2 regions of the Streptomyces sp. NPDC058335 genome follow, and region 1 is predicted to be linked to the other one. Evidence: riboswitches for the same ligand, from Rfam matches in the RefSeq annotation. Region 1 holds a riboswitch; the other holds the start of a gene.
What was found. Region 1 has a riboswitch for cyclic di-AMP ahead of ACFWJX_RS14205 (transglycosylase SLT domain-containing protein). Riboswitches for the same ligand answer to the same signal wherever they lie in the genome.

Region 1 (7,308 bases):
CGCGGCCGCCCGCCGTCGGTGGCAGGTGCGCGCCGACCGAACTGCTCGAACCGCCCTGCGGGGCCTGGTTCGGCGCGTTCGTGCCGCACAGCAAGGACAACCTCGCGGAGAAGGTCCGCGGCTACGAGCGGCGCATCGGACGCAAGCTCGACATCGTGTACACGTACCACGACATGTCCCTGGTCCAAGGGGGCCGCCTGGAAGGGCAGTTGCTCACCCCGCAGGAACAGCGCGTCGCAGGTGACGACCATCTGCTGCTGCTCTCCTGGGAGAGCAAGTGGTGGGGCGGCACGCCGGCGCAGCAGCCCACCTGGAAGCAGATCGCGGACGGCGACCTGGACGCGTCGGTCATCGACGTCCAGGCCGCGCGGGTCAAGGAGTTCGGCGAGAAGGTCTTCCTCTCCTTCGACCTGGAGATGGACACCCGCACCCCGGCCAACGGCACCCCCGAGGACTACGTCCGCGCCTACCGCCACATCCACGACCGGTTCCGGGAACTGGGCGTGACCAACGTGGTGTGGACCTGGACCACGACCGGCTATCTGGAGCACGCCGACCTGATCAAGCGCATGTACCCGGGCGACGACTACGTCGACTGGGTGGCCTACAACCAGTACAACTACTACCGGTGCCACAAGGCGGGCTGGCTCTCCTTCGCCGAGACCCAGCAGGCCACGCACGCGTGGATCCGCGAGAACATCTCCGACGACAAACCGCTGATGCTCTCCGAGTTCGGTACCGCCGACGACCCGTCCCGTCCGGGCCGGCAGGCCGAGTGGTACGCGCAGGTGCCGAAGGTCCTGAAGGAGCTGGAGGGCGTCAAGGCCGCGCTCCAGTGGAACTACCGCGACCCCGGCCCGCACTGCGACCTCGCACTGGCCGGCGACGAGGCCTGGGCCAGCCTGCGCAAGGCGGTCTCCGACCCCTACCTGAACCAGCCGTTCGGATAGACGGCCCGGAGACCGCGGGCCGGGCGGCCCTAGCCCGCGAACACGGGCCCGCGCAGCACCGCGCGGGCCCGCCGGTACCACCGCCACCCCACCGTCTTCGGCCCGTCCCGGTACGGGGCGACACGGGCGCCCCCGCCAGCCAGCCAGCTCTCCACATCGGCGACGGTGTGGGAGCGCCGCACGATGAGCCGCGCGATGCGGTACGCCTCGTCCCGTTCCGAACTCAGCGCGTGCCGCACGGCGGTGGCCGTCTCGTACCCGGCGGCGGCCGCCATGCGCCGCACCCGCCCACTGTTGTAGCCGTGCGGATAGGCGAGATGGCGCACGGGATGCCCGAGGGCTTCCTCCAACACGGCGCGCGAGTCCCGCAGTTCGCGGGCGAGGTCGCGAGGCGACAGGGTGTCGAGCTGTGCATGCGTGACGGTGTGGCTGCCGATCTCCATGCCGGACTGCTCCAGCCCGGCGGCCTGGTCCAGGGTCATCATCGGGGCGGGCGGCAGCAGACTGCGCCCGCCGGGACTGATCGCGCCGGTGGTGAGATAGGCGGTGGCGGTCAGATCCCGGGCGGCCACGGCCTCGGCGGTCGGCCCCGGCAGGTCGGCGAACCCGTCGTCGAAGGTCAGCAGCACCGGCCGCGCGGGCAGCGGCGCCCGCCCCGCGAGGTGGTCGGCGAGCGCGCTGACCGTCACGGGCGTACGACCGTTGTCGACGATCGCGTCGAGTTGCGCCGCGAACTCCTTCGGGGTGACGGTGAACTCCGCGATCCAGTCCGGTGGTTCCTCCATCACGGCGTGGTACAGGAACACGGGTATGGCGGTGCCGGCGTGGCCACCCGCCCCCGTCATCGCGCATCCCCGGAAGCGCCGGAAGCGCCGGAAGAACCGGAAGCCCCGGACACCAGCGCGGCCCGCAGCGTGCGCCGGGCGCGCAGATAGCCGACCGGCCCGTACGCCATCCCCTGGCGTTGCAGCCGCGACAGCCTGCGGGGCCATGGATGCCCCCGATCGTCATGCCCACCAGGCGCACCCGCCGCGTCCTCCGCGTCCCGCACCGCCGTCAGCGTGCGGGCGTGCGCGAGTCCGCGGGGCAGCCGGGCGAGGAACGCCGGAAGCAGGGCGGGCCGGTTGACCAGGATCGCGGTGAGGTAGGCGGTGAGGCCGGCGCCGTAGCCGTACGCCTGGGTCTCCAGGTCCTGCCAGGTCTCGCGGTGGTGGTGCCAGACCAGGGCCTGCGGGGTGTAGTGCAGGCGGTGGCCCTGGGCGAGCACGCGGACGAAGCCGTAGAGGTCGTCGCCGCCGCGCGCGAGCGTCCCCGCCCCCGTCGCCGGGTCGAAGCCACCGACCGCGCGCAGCACGCCGGACCGGAACGCCATGTTCGCGCCGGACCCGAACCGGCCCGCCGTGAACGGGAACAGCGGCTCGTCGGCGGGCGGTTCGGCAGGGTCGTACGTCCGTGGTGTGAAGCCCTTCGCGAAGCCGCCGTGGCTCTCCAGCAGGACCTGGGCGGGGGTGCGCAGCCGGGCCGGCAGGATCAGGCCGGTCGCGCAGCCGAGTCCGGGGTCGGCGGCGAAGGGCGCGGTGAGTTCGGTCAGCCAGCGCGGGTCGGCGACCACGTCGTCGTCGGTGAAGGCGACCACGTCGCCGCGCGCGGACGCGAGACCCGTGTTGTGGGCGACGGCGAGGCCGGGGACGGGTTCGGTCACGTACCGCACGCGTTCGGCGTACTTGCGCTCGACGAGTACGCGGGTCGCGTCCGTCACCGGGGCGTTGTCGACGACGACGATCTCGAAGTCGGGGTGGTCCTGGGCGAGCATCGAGTCGAGCGCGTGGGCGAGCCGGTCGGCGCGCTCGCGGGTGGCGATGACGACGCTGGTGAAGGGCACGGTGACCCCTGTGAGGGCCGGTTCCGGTCCGGCACCCACGTGTCGCTGGGCCAGTGCGGTGAGGACCGCCATCGGGTCGGCACCCTCGGGTACCCGCCCGAGCAGCGTGGCGACCGGCCGGCCGCCTCTCCTGACCAGGAGGAACACCTCGCCGTGCGTGACGGGCGGGCTGCCCGGTCCGGGTCTCAGCGCACCGCCGTCGTCCAGTTCGAGTTCGGCGACCTGCACCGGCTCGATCGCGAGGAACCTCTGAATCTCCTGCCGTACACGTGTCGCCTGGGACACGGATCCTCCCCCTCCCACTCCGATGGAACCCGTCAGCGCCCGTCAGCCCTTGTCAGTCCCCGTCAGCAGCCTGTCGCGCATCTGTCGGGACCCGTCAGGACCGTCGCAGCCGCCCTACCTCCTTCAGCGCCCGTGCGGCCGTCGCCGCGAGCCGCGGCCGGTTGCGCACGAAGTGGTGCGCGCGGCGCGAGGGCTCGCGGCTGAGCCAGTAGAGCGCGGCGCCCGCCCCCGGACGCGTCCACGCTCCTTCGTAGACGGGCAGCTCGCCCGTCCTCAGGGAGTCCTTGTACTCGGCGGCCCCCCGCCCGAGGTCGAGCAGCCCGATGCCCTCGGCGGCGGCCGCCTCGGCCATCCGCAGATGCAGCACCAGACCGGGCGAGTACTTCGCGAACTCGGGGTCGTAGGCCGGGAACCAGCAGGCCAGCACGGTCGTCGAGCGCAGCCCGAAGTGCGCGGCGATCGGCTGCCCGCCGGCGTAGAGGACGGACAGCGTGCCGGAGCAGTCCGGGCCGCGCGTCTCCGCGGCCAGCAGGTTCACGAGCCGGGTGATCCAGTCCTGCGCGAACCGGTCCCGGCGGCCGGTCCTGCGGTACTGCGCGGACTTCCACGCCATCAGCGTGCGCAGCGCGGCCGGGTCGCGTTCGTCGAACACGAACCGCAGGTCACCGACCTGACGGCCGAGCCGGCGCTCCTTGGCGAGTGTCGTCTTCAGGAACTTCGGCGACTGCGCGCGCAGGACGGACTCGTACGTTTCGTAACCCTTTTCCACGTCGATGACGTAGGAGGTGTACTCGGCCGCCGCGTGCCGGACGAGCAGTTCCTGCTCCGCCTCCAGATTGTCGAAGGCGAAGCTCGACAGCGAGCAGGCCCGCAGGAGTTCGTCCGCGTTCAGGCCGAGACCCGGGCCGAGGACGGCTCCCTGGGCGTCCGAGACGCCGTACGCGAGGGCGTGGCCCTGGCCGAGCCTGCCCCGCTCATGGGGCAGGAAGCCGACCGGCTCGCGCCCCTCGTACACCACCGCGACGCGCGTGCGAGGCCGCACGTGGCCCACGGCGTCGGTGAACTCCGGTTCCATGAACGGGTTGCGCGCAGCCGTCGACGCGGCGCGCAGCGCGCGCCACCGCTCCCGTTCCCCCTCGCCGAGATCCTCCGGCTTCAGCACACGAATACGTCCGCTGCTCAACCTGACCCCCCGATCAAGTCCCCCCTGGACTGTCTGGACGGTACCGCTCCAGGTACTGCGGGCGGTAGGTAGCGGACCATGTTGTTGCCAACCGGTGCATAGGCCTTTAACTTCGCCGTACCCGGCGTTGCGGCAGAAAGCCGTTTCTCGCGCGAATGACGTCGTTTCCCGCGCGAACGGCGCCGAACTGGAAGTGAGTCGGAGCCCGTTGGGGTCCGTATTCTCTGATCATGGCCGCACCCACCGCATATGCCGCGCGCTGCGCGTACTCCCTCGTCGCCACAGACCTGGACGGAACGCTCCTGCGCGGCGACGACACCTTCTCCGACCGGTCGCTCGACGCGCTCGCGAGGGTCGCCGCCGCCGGCGCCCGCCACCTCGTGGTGACCGGCCGGCCGGCCCCCCGCGTACGGCCGCTGCTGGACATCCTGCGCGGCGGAGGGCTCGCGGTGTGCGGACAGGGCGCGCAGCTCTACGACGTCGGAGCCGACCGCCTGCTGTGGTCGGTCACCCTGGACCGGGAGCTGGCCGAGACCGCGATCGGCAAGATCGAGGCCGAGGTGGGCGAGGTGTACGCGGCCGTCGACCAGGACGGCGTCGACGGGCTCACGCTCATCGAGCCTGGCTACCTGATGCCGCACCCGACCCTGCCGGCCCTGCGGGTCGGAGCACGCGACGACCTGTGGTGCGAGCCGATCAGCAAGGTGCTGCTGCGCCATCCCACCCTGTCCGACGACGAGTTGGCGGCGACGGCCCGTTCGGTGGTCGGCTCGCTCGCCACCGTCACGATGTCCGGGCCGGGCACGGTGGAGCTCCAGCCGTGCGGCGTCACCAAGGCGACCGGACTGGCCCTGGCGGCCGAGCACCTCGGGCTGAGGCCGCAGGACACGATCGCCTTCGGCGACATGCCCAACGACATCCCGATGTTCGACTGGGCGGGGCGCGGTGTGGCGATGGCCAACGCCCATCCGGAACTCAAGGCGGTGGCCGACGAGGTGACGACGTCGAACGAGGACGACGGCGTGGCCGTCGTCCTCGAAAGACTCTTCCCCTAGTCCCCCGGTCCCTGGGGCCTACCGGTCCCTAGTCCCTGGGGGCGACGGTCAGTACGCGCCGAAGACGTTGTCGATCGAGCCGTACCGGTGGGCCGCGTAGTTGCAGGCGGCGGTGATGTTGGCGACCGGGTCGTACGGGTCGTAGGCGGTGCCGGCCACGTGGTACGCGGCGAAGGTGGGGTCGATCACCTGGAGAAGGCCCTTGGACGGGATGCCCGCGGCCGCGTTGGAGTCCCACAGGTTGATGGCGTTCGGGTTGCCCGAGGACTCGCGCATGATGTTGCGGTAGATGCCGTTGTAGGTGCCCGGAATGCCCTTTTCAGCCATGATCGCGAGCGACTCGCGGATCCAGCCGTCGAGGTTGTTGGTGTACCCGGCCGTGGTCGTGGCGGCGGTCGTGGCCGACGCCGTGGTGGCCGCGGAGGCGCTGGTCGAGCCGATGAGCGGGAGTGCCAGCACGGCGGCGCCGGTGGCGGCGACGACGAGGGTGCGGGCGAGACGGGTACGGCGGTGCTGAGCGGCAGCGGGCATGACGAAGGTTCCTCTCCGGCGCCTACGAGGTGAGCTGTCGGGTTCGGGCTGGAAAGTGCCCGGCCGGCCGCCGTACGGGTACGGCGACGCGACTTCACCCCAAGCCGGTCCGGTACGTGCGTGACGTACGGCTCGGCGACTTACCTGGGTCCCCCGCTCCTGCCGTGCGTGAGTGTCGGTCGATGGGTTGCCGGGCGGCGGCAGGATTAGGCGTCTGCCCGACAGGCCGGGAACGTATGCGAGAGCACATGTCCGGAACAAGTGCCGGATTCACAGATCGCCCCTATTGACCATGATCAGATGCGTATGCCTGCTTGATCCTTTGCGTTCGCCAAGCCTCAACTCGCCGACGGGCAAAGCGGAATCACAACTTCCGGTGCAGGTTGCCCGCATGGCCGTGAAGTGAGCCAACTCACCGACGTCCACAACAGGGGTAAAACGGTCATTGAGCCCCAAGTGCCTTTTAAAGGGGCGGGTGTGGGAGCGGCGTCCGGGGAATGCGCTTCCGCCAGGTCCGGTGGAACACCACCTCGCCGCCCTCCGTGCACACGACCTCGTCGGTGGCGACGAAGTCCGTCTCGTCGCCGGTGACCTCCGAACGGGTCCGCACGCTCGTGTCCCAGCCCCGCTCGGGGCGGTGCAGCCGGACCGTCCGGTCGCAGCGGACCCGGGCCGACAAGGGATCGCGCTCGGTGATCGTGTACGTCGTCAGCGCGTCCTCGGTGTACTCCAGGCCGTCGGGGTACGCGCGCGTGCCGGCGTCCGGCGGGACGACCTCCAGCCGCCACTCGCCCCCGGCCTCGTCCCGCACCAGAAGCCGCTCGGGGCGCGGCCCGTCGAGAGTGGCGAGGACGCTCACCCCGAGGGGCGGTGCCTGTTCGGGCTCCTCGAAGGCGACGCCGGCGTCCGCCTCCCGGACCCGCGCCGGCAGTTCCAGCGCGCTGCCCGCCGGGTCCACGGTGAACCCCGCCGCCGACTCGGGCTCGGGCCAGACCCACGGCCAGTAGGCGGAGGAGACGGCGAGACGGATGCGATGGCCGGGCGGGAAGGCGTGGCCGACGGGGGCCAGGTCGAGGACGACGTCCCCGGCAGCGCTTCCTTGCCCCGCGCTTCCGTGCCCCGCGCCTCCAGGCTGCTTGCCTCCAGGCTCCGAGCTTCCGCATTCCGTGCGCCGAAGCTGTCGTACTCCGCGGGTCACGAGGGTCGAGGAGCCGTCCGGGGCCACATCGCAGACCCGGGCGACCACCTGGGCGTGCGGCGCCTCGCACGTCAGCCGCAGCCGTACCCGGGGCCCGCCCAGCACCCAGGTCTCCTCGCTCACCGGGAAGTCGAAACAGACCGAGCGCGCGTCCTCCTCGCGCTGGTCCGGCGGGAGACCGGCGTCGTCGCCGCGGGGGAGCAGACGGCCGGCGTCCACACCCG
Region 2 (7,308 bases), on a different contig from region 1:
GCACTCCTCGGCGACACCCTGGGCGCCTGGACGGGCTCCGCGGGCCAGCCGCGTCCGGTGCCGCCGGTGACCGCCGACGACACCGGACGGGTCGTCATCGTGGACCGCCCCGGCGCCGTCCAGACGCAGCTGCTGATCGGCCGCATCGGCGCCGACCGGCACGCGCGCGTGTGGCCCGCGCAGGTGCTCGGCACGTACTGCCTCGGCGGCACCCTCACCTCCCGGCTGGACCGCGTCCTGCGCGAGGAGAAGGGCTACACCTACGGCGTGCGCGCCTTCGGGCAGGTCCTCAGGTCCGCGCCGGACGGCTCGGGCGCCGCGATGCTGGCCATCAGCGGCTCCATCGACACGCCGAACACCGGTCCCGCGCTGGAGGACCTGTGGAAGGTGCTGCGCACCCTCGCCGAGGGCGGCCTGACCGACGCCGAACGTGACGTCGCCGTGCAGAACCTCGTCGGGGTGGCGCCCCTGAAGTACGAGACGGCCGCCGCCGTGGCGGGCACGCTGGCCGACCAGGTCGAGCAGCACCTGCCCGACGACTACCAGGCGACGCTGTACCAGCAGCTCGCCGCGACCGGCACCGTGGAGGCCACCGCGGCGGTAGTGAGCGCCTTCCCGGTGGACCGCCTGGTGACGGTCCTCGTCGGCGACGCGGCCGCGATCAAGGCGCCGGTCGAGGCCCTCGGTATCGGTGAGGTGAAGGTCGTCTCCGCGGAGTAGAGCGCCGGAGGAGATCGCGGAACAGGAACGCTGAGCGGACCGCGGACCGCGGACCGCGGAGCAGGACGCGGCGCCGCGCGCGAAGGGGCCCTGGTGGACGGATGTGCCACCAGGGCCCCTTGATGTCCGAATTGGGAGAAAGGTTGCCTGTCTGCCCTGTGGCATGCGCTACAAAAGCCGTGTTCTGTTTGGGGATTGACGGCCGCCGCGTCTAGTTTCAACCGGGCTGTTCGTCAGGCAGTGCGCCGCAACCGCGGCACCGGACAGTCATCGCCGAGTCCCCGCATGGCGCGAGCCAGGGGAGCCGGGGACCCAACTAGGCAGTCCCTGGGGTGAATCGGACGCCCGCGCGTTTCGCGAGGGGGTCCGTAGGAGACCTTCCTGCTCCGAACCCGTCAGCTAACCCGGTAGGCGAGAGGGAAGGAAAGGACCGCTCAACTACATGGCGTCCACTTGCGCCACCGGGAAGCACCGTCGTCCCAGCCGGATGAAGCGCACCACCGCCCGTGCGGCGGGCATCGCGGCGCTCACCACCACCGGTGTCATCGGCGCCGTCGCCTCCAGCTCCGCCCTCGCCGCGGAGAACCCCGCCGAGCAGACCGGCCTCATCCCGGTCGTCAGCATCGGCGACACGGTCGCCGAGCAGATCGACGACCAGGCCGCCGCGCAGAAGCAGGCCGCCGCGCAGGAGGCCGAGCGCAAGGAGGCCGCCGCCCAGGCCGCGGCGAAGGCCAAGGCGGAGCGCGAGGCCAGGGTCCGTGCCGCCCGCGCGGCCGAGCGGGAGCGCCTGAACACCTTCGTGTCGCCGATCAGCGGCTCCTACGTCTCCACCGGCTACCGGTCCGGCGGCTCCCTGTGGTCCTCCGGCAGCCACACCGGCATCGACTTCCACGCCTCCAGCGGCACCCCCGTGCGCGCGGTGGGCCTCGGCACCGTCGTCGAGGCCGGCTGGGGCGGCGCCTACGGCAACCAGGTCGTGATCCGGATGAACGACGGCACGTACACCCAGTACGGCCATCTGTCGTCCATCGGCGTCTCGGTGGGCCAGAAGGTCGCTCCCGGCCAGCAGATCGCCCTGTCCGGCGCGACCGGCAACGTCACCGGCGCGCATCTGCACTTCGAGGCCCGCACCAGCGCGGAGTACGGCTCGGACATCGATCCGGCCGCCTACCTCCGCACGCACGGCGTGAACATCTGACGACGTACCGCGACAGATCGTATGGCCCTGGCCCTCGTGGCCGGGGCTTTCGTCGTTTCAGGGACCGTGCTGTCCAAAAAATATCCATGGATTCCGGCCCGCCATCGGAAATTCCCGCTGATTGCAATAGAGTCACGGAACACACGTCAATCGTCGACGTTTCACGGGGATTAAGGCGGAGGTCGGTCATGCGTATTCCGGCGCACTCGGTGTGCACGGCCATCCGGGACGACATCGTCGCGGGTGTCTACGAGCGTGGCAGCCGCCTCACCGAGGAACTCCTCGCGCGCCGCTACGGCGTTTCGCGTGTCCCCGTCCGGGAGGCCCTGCGCACACTCGAGGCGGAGGGCTTCGTCGTCACGCGGCGGCACGCGGGCGCGTGCGTCGCCGAACCGACCGAGCAAGAGGCCGCCGACCTGCTGGAGATGCGCATGCTGCTGGAGCCGCTCGGCGCAGCCCGGGCCGCCCAGCGGCGCACCGAGGCGCATCTCAAGGTGCTCCGCGGCCTCGTCCGGCTGGGCCAGGAGCGCGCCAGGCGGGGCAACAGCGAGGATCTGCGCTCCCTGGGGGGCTGGTTCCACGAGACCCTCGCACAGGCCTCCGGCAGCCACGCCCTGACCTCGACGCTCACCCAGCTGCGGCACAAGATCTCCTGGATGTACGCGGTGGAGGCGCCGGCCAGTCCGGTGGAGTCCTGGGCGGAGCACGGCGCGATCGTGGACGCGGTGGCGCGCGGTGACGCGGAGCGCGCGCGGGCGGTCACGGCGCTGCACACCGAGCGCGCGACCTCCGCGCACCGGCTGCGCTTTTCCGGCGGCGACCGCCAGGACCGTGTGAGGACTTCGCAACACGTCGTAAACATGTCCGGCCTCCGGCATTAACAGGAGGGCCGTATACAAAGAAGGGAATTCGGCGGAGAGATATTTCCGCTGCTCTTTTTCCGGCGCGCCCCGCATTTTGGTGGCGCGCCCTTCGCATGCCTGCGGACTATTTCAGGCATGCCTCCGGCAATTCCATCCGGGTCCGGAAAGCAGCGGAGCCGCGCCACCCGGATGGGGCGACGCGGCTCCGTGGTTGCCGTGAGCGGCAGCCGGCTCAGACAGTCTCGGGAAGCTCCTCGAGACCCTCGGCGACCAGCTTGGCCAGCCGGTCGAGGGCGATGTCCGCACCCTCGGCCTCGGAGGCGAGGACGATCTCCTCGCCGCCCTGGGCGCCCAGGCCGAGGACGGCCAGCATGGAGGCCGCGTTGACGGGGTTGCCGCCCGCCTTGGCGATCGTCACCGGGACGCCTGCGGCCGTGGCGGCTCGGACGAAGATGGAAGCGGGGCGGGCGTGGAGGCCCTCGGCCCAGCCGACGTTGACGCGGCGCTCAGCCATGTGATGCTGCCCTTCAGTGTCTCAGGTTGTCTAGACCAGTGTTCCACACGTGAAGCGTGTGAGGACGGTCCGTATGTCCCGTCCCGGTGCGGTCGTCGGATCGCGGCCTCGATCCGACCTCCGTCCCACCACAGACTGCCTCGCGCCGTTGTCGTACGCGAGCCGTACTCTGGGGCCCATGCAGAGCGCGTCGGACCGCCACGAGTATCCCGCCCACTGGGAAGCCGACGTGGTGCTGCGCGACGGCGGCACCGCGCGCATCCGCCCCATCACCGTCGATGACGCCGAGCGCCTGGTCAGCTTCTACGAGCAGGTGTCGGACGAGTCGAAGTACTACCGCTTCTTCGCGCCCTACCCGCGACTGTCCGCGAAGGACGTCCACCGCTTCACGCACCACGACTTTGTGGACCGGGTGGGACTCGCGGCCACGGTCGGCGGCGAGTTCATCGCCACCGTACGCTACGACCGCATCGGGGCCGACGGCATGGCCGCCACCGCCCCCGCCGACGAGGCCGAGGTCGCCTTCCTCGTGCAGGACGCCCACCAGGGAAGGGGCGTCGCCTCCGCCCTCCTCGAACACATCGCGGCTGTCGCGCGTGAGCGCGGCATCCGACGGTTCGCCGCCGAGGTGCTCCCCGCCAACAACAAGATGATCAAGGTGTTCACGGACGCCGGCTACACCCAGAAGCGCAGCTTCGAGGACGGCGTCGTCCGTCTGGAGTTCGACCTCGAACCCACCGAACGCTCCCTGGCCGTGCAGCGCGCGCGGGAACAGCGCGCCGAGGCCCACTCCGTACGGCGGTTGCTGGTGCCCGGCTCGGTCGCCGTCATCGGCACCGGCCGTACCCCGGGCGGCGTCGGCCGCAGCGTCCTCGGCAACCTGCGGGAGGCCGGCTTCACCGGAGCCCTGTACGCCGTGAACAAGGCGTTCCCGGAGGACCTCGAGGAACTCGACGGCGTGCCCGCCCACCGCTCGGTGCGGGACATCGACGGACACGTCGACCTCGCGGTCGTCGCCGTCCCGGCCGACCACGTGCCCGAAGTCGTCACCGAGTGCGGCGAGCACGGCGTGCAGGGACTCGTCGTCCTCGCCGCCGGGTACGCCGAGAGCGGCCCCGACGGACGAGAGCGTCAGCGCGAACTGGTGCGGCACGCGCGCGCGTACGGAATGCGGATCATCGGCCCCAACGCCTTCGGGGTCATCAACACCTCCCCGCGGGTTCGGCTGAACGCGTCGCTGGCCCCGCAGATGCCGCGGCCCGGCCGGATCGGCCTGTTCGCCCAGTCCGGCGCCATCGGCGTCGCCCTGCTGTCCCGGCTGCACCGGCGCGGCGGTGGCGTGACGGGCGTCACGGGCGTGTCGACGTTCGTCTCCTCCGGCAACCGCGCGGACGTGTCCGGCAACGACGTCCTCCAGTACTGGTACGACGACCCCGACACCGACGTCGCCCTGATGTACCTGGAGTCCATCGGCAACCCGCGCAAGTTCACCCGTCTCGCACGGCGTACGGCGGCGGCCAAGCCGCTGGTGGTGGTCCAGGGCGCCGGCTCCGCCCCCCAGGGCCACGCCGTACGGGCCACGCGGCTGCCGCACGCCACGGTGTCCGCCCTGCTGCGGCAGGCGGGCGTGATCCGCGTGGACACCATCACCGAACTGGTCGACGCGGGCCTGCTGCTGGCACGCCAGCCGCTGCCGCGAGGACCGCGCGTGGGCATCCTCGGCAACTCGGAGTCGCTGGGGCTGCTGACGTACGACGCGTGCCTCTCCGAAGGGCTGCGCCCGCAGCCGCCTCTGGACCTCACCACGGAGGCGTCGGCGGAGGACTTCCACTCCGCCCTGGCGCGCGCCCTGGCCGACGAGACGTGCGACGCGGTCGTGGTGACCGCGATCCCGGCGATCGGCGAGGCGTCCCCCGGCGACTCGGAACTGGCACAGGCGCTGCGCTCGGCCGCGGCCGCCGGCCCCGCCAAGCCGGTGCTCGTGGTGCACGTGGAGCTGGGCGGCCTCGCGGCGGCCCTGTCGGCCGCGACGAGCACGGCCCCACGCGCGCGCACGGCGACGCCGGACACGGGAGCGGCCGAGCCCGGGGCGCCCCGGACCGGGACGAAGGCCCCCGGAGCGACGGGGCCCGGGACGACGGGGCCCGGGACGACGGGGCCCGGCACGACGCCGACCGCGCCCACCGCGACCGGCACGCCCCCCGCCCCCGCCGCGGAGGCAGCAGCCGAGGCCCCCGAGGGCGCCCACCTCATCCCCGCCTACCCCGCCGCGGAGCGCGCGGTCCGCGCCCTCGCCGAGGCCGTGAAGTACGCGCAGTGGCGGCGCGAGGCGGCCGACCCCGGCAAGGTGCCCGAGCACGAGGACATCGACGAGAAGGGCGCCGCCGCCCTCATCGGCAGGCTCCTCGCGCGCGGGCAGGGCCTCACCCTCGGCCCCGACGAGACCTGCGACCTGCTCGGCCGGTACGGCATCCCCGTCCGCCGGTCCATCCCTGCGCCCACCCCGGACGAGGCCGTACAGGCGGCCGCCGCCCTCGGCTACCCCGTCGCCCTCAAGGCCACCGCCCCCCACCTGCGTCACCGTGCCGACCTGGGCGGCGTCCGCCTCGACCTCGCCGACGAGGAACAACTGCGGCGGGCGTACACCGAGTTGACCGAGCTGTTCGGTGCCCCGCACGAGCTGCGCCCGGTGGTGCAGGTGATGGCTCCGCGTGGGGTGGACACCGTCGTCCGGGCGGTCATCGACCCGGCGGCCGGAGCCGTACTGTCGTTCGGGCTCGCCGGGGCCGCCTCGCAGCTGCTCGGTGACATGGCGCACCGCCTGATCCCGGTCACCGACCGGGACGCCACCTCCCTGGTCCGGTCGATCCGGACGGCACCCCTCCTGTTCGGCTGGCGCGGCTCGACGCCGGTCGACACCCCCGCCCTGGAGGAGCTGCTGCTCAGGGTGTCCCGCCTGGTCGACGACCACCCGGAGGTCGTCGCGGTCACGCTGGAGCCGGTCGTCGTCGCCCCGCACGGCCTGAGCGTTCTCGGCGCCTCCGTCCGCCTCGCGCCACCGCCCGCCCGGGACGACCTCGGCCCGCGGACGCTTCCCGCCTACTGAAGGGGCCGTCACCGGTCCCTCGCAGTCAGTGGGTCCCCGTAGGATGGAGGGCATGGCCAAGACCAGTACGACGACCCAGGGGCTGCGTGCGGCGATCGAGCGCAGCGGCTACTACCCGGCCCTCGTGGCCGAGGCGGTGGAGGCCGCCGTCGGCGGCGAGCCCATCCGGTCGTACCTGGTCCACCAGGAGACCACGTTCGACCAGAACGAAGTACGCCGGCACGTGACCGTGCTGGTCCTCACCGGCAACCGCTTCATCGTCAGCCACACCGACGAGCAGGCCGCCGACACCACCTCCCCGACGCCGTACGCCACCACCTCGACCGAGTCCGTGAAGATCAGCCGGATCTCGTCGGTCGTCCTCAGCCGCGTGGTCGCCAATCCGGAGTCGTACACGCCGGGCAGCCTGCCGCGCGAGGTCGTGCTGACGATCGGCTGGGGCGCGGTCTCCCGCATCGACCTGGAGCCCGCCGCCTGCGGCGACCCCAACTGCGACGCCGACCACGGCTACACCGGCAGCTCGACGGCGGACGACCTCAGCCTGCGCGTCAGCGAGGCCGGGGACGGCCCGGACACGGTGCGCCAGACCCTCGCCTTCGCCCAGTCGCTCTCCGAGGCGACCGCGGATCTGACCGCGTAATGGCCCAGCCCGCCGTCTGGGACGACCCGGAACCCCTCGCCGTCTCCTCCGCACCCGTTCCCGAGTACGGCTCCGGCTCGCTCGCCGACCTGCTGCCCACGCTGGCCGCCGGCATGGGCGTCCCGGAGATGACCGCGGCGATCCCGGAACTGACCCCGGCCGACCGCAACTGCGTCTTCCTGATCGACGGCCTCGGCTGGGAGCAGATCAAGGCCCACCGCGACGAGGCGCCCTACCTGCACAGCCTCCTCGGCAGCTCCCGCGGCG

Region 2: another riboswitch for cyclic di-AMP. It lies ahead of ACFWJX_RS25380 (M23 family metallopeptidase); the one in region 1 lies ahead of ACFWJX_RS14205 (transglycosylase SLT domain-containing protein).

What each region holds. Positions count from the first base shown of each region.
Region 1 is NZ_JBHXHX010000006.1:352,151-359,458, reverse strand. It holds gene ACFWJX_RS14230 (glycosyl hydrolase) at 1-950, shown strand, start outside; gene ACFWJX_RS14225 (polysaccharide deacetylase family protein) at 980-1,795, opposite strand; gene ACFWJX_RS14220 (glycosyltransferase) at 1,792-3,117, opposite strand; gene ACFWJX_RS14215 (GNAT family N-acetyltransferase) at 3,212-4,285, opposite strand; gene ACFWJX_RS14210 (HAD family hydrolase) at 4,531-5,355, shown strand; gene ACFWJX_RS14205 (transglycosylase SLT domain-containing protein) at 5,404-5,886, opposite strand; cyclic di-AMP (ydaO/yuaA leader) riboswitch at 5,891-6,071, opposite strand; gene ACFWJX_RS14200 (CocE/NonD family hydrolase) at 6,350-7,308, opposite strand, start outside.
Region 2 is NZ_JBHXHX010000013.1:123,342-130,649, forward strand. It holds gene ACFWJX_RS25375 (M16 family metallopeptidase) at 1-720, shown strand, start outside; cyclic di-AMP (ydaO/yuaA leader) riboswitch at 982-1,149, shown strand; gene ACFWJX_RS25380 (M23 family metallopeptidase) at 1,163-1,918, shown strand; gene ACFWJX_RS25385 (GntR family transcriptional regulator) at 2,107-2,799, shown strand; gene ACFWJX_RS25390 (HPr family phosphocarrier protein) at 3,014-3,295, opposite strand; gene ACFWJX_RS25395 (GNAT family N-acetyltransferase) at 3,474-6,401, shown strand; gene ACFWJX_RS25400 (DUF5998 family protein) at 6,454-7,041, shown strand; gene ACFWJX_RS25405 (alkaline phosphatase family protein) at 7,041-7,308, shown strand, end outside.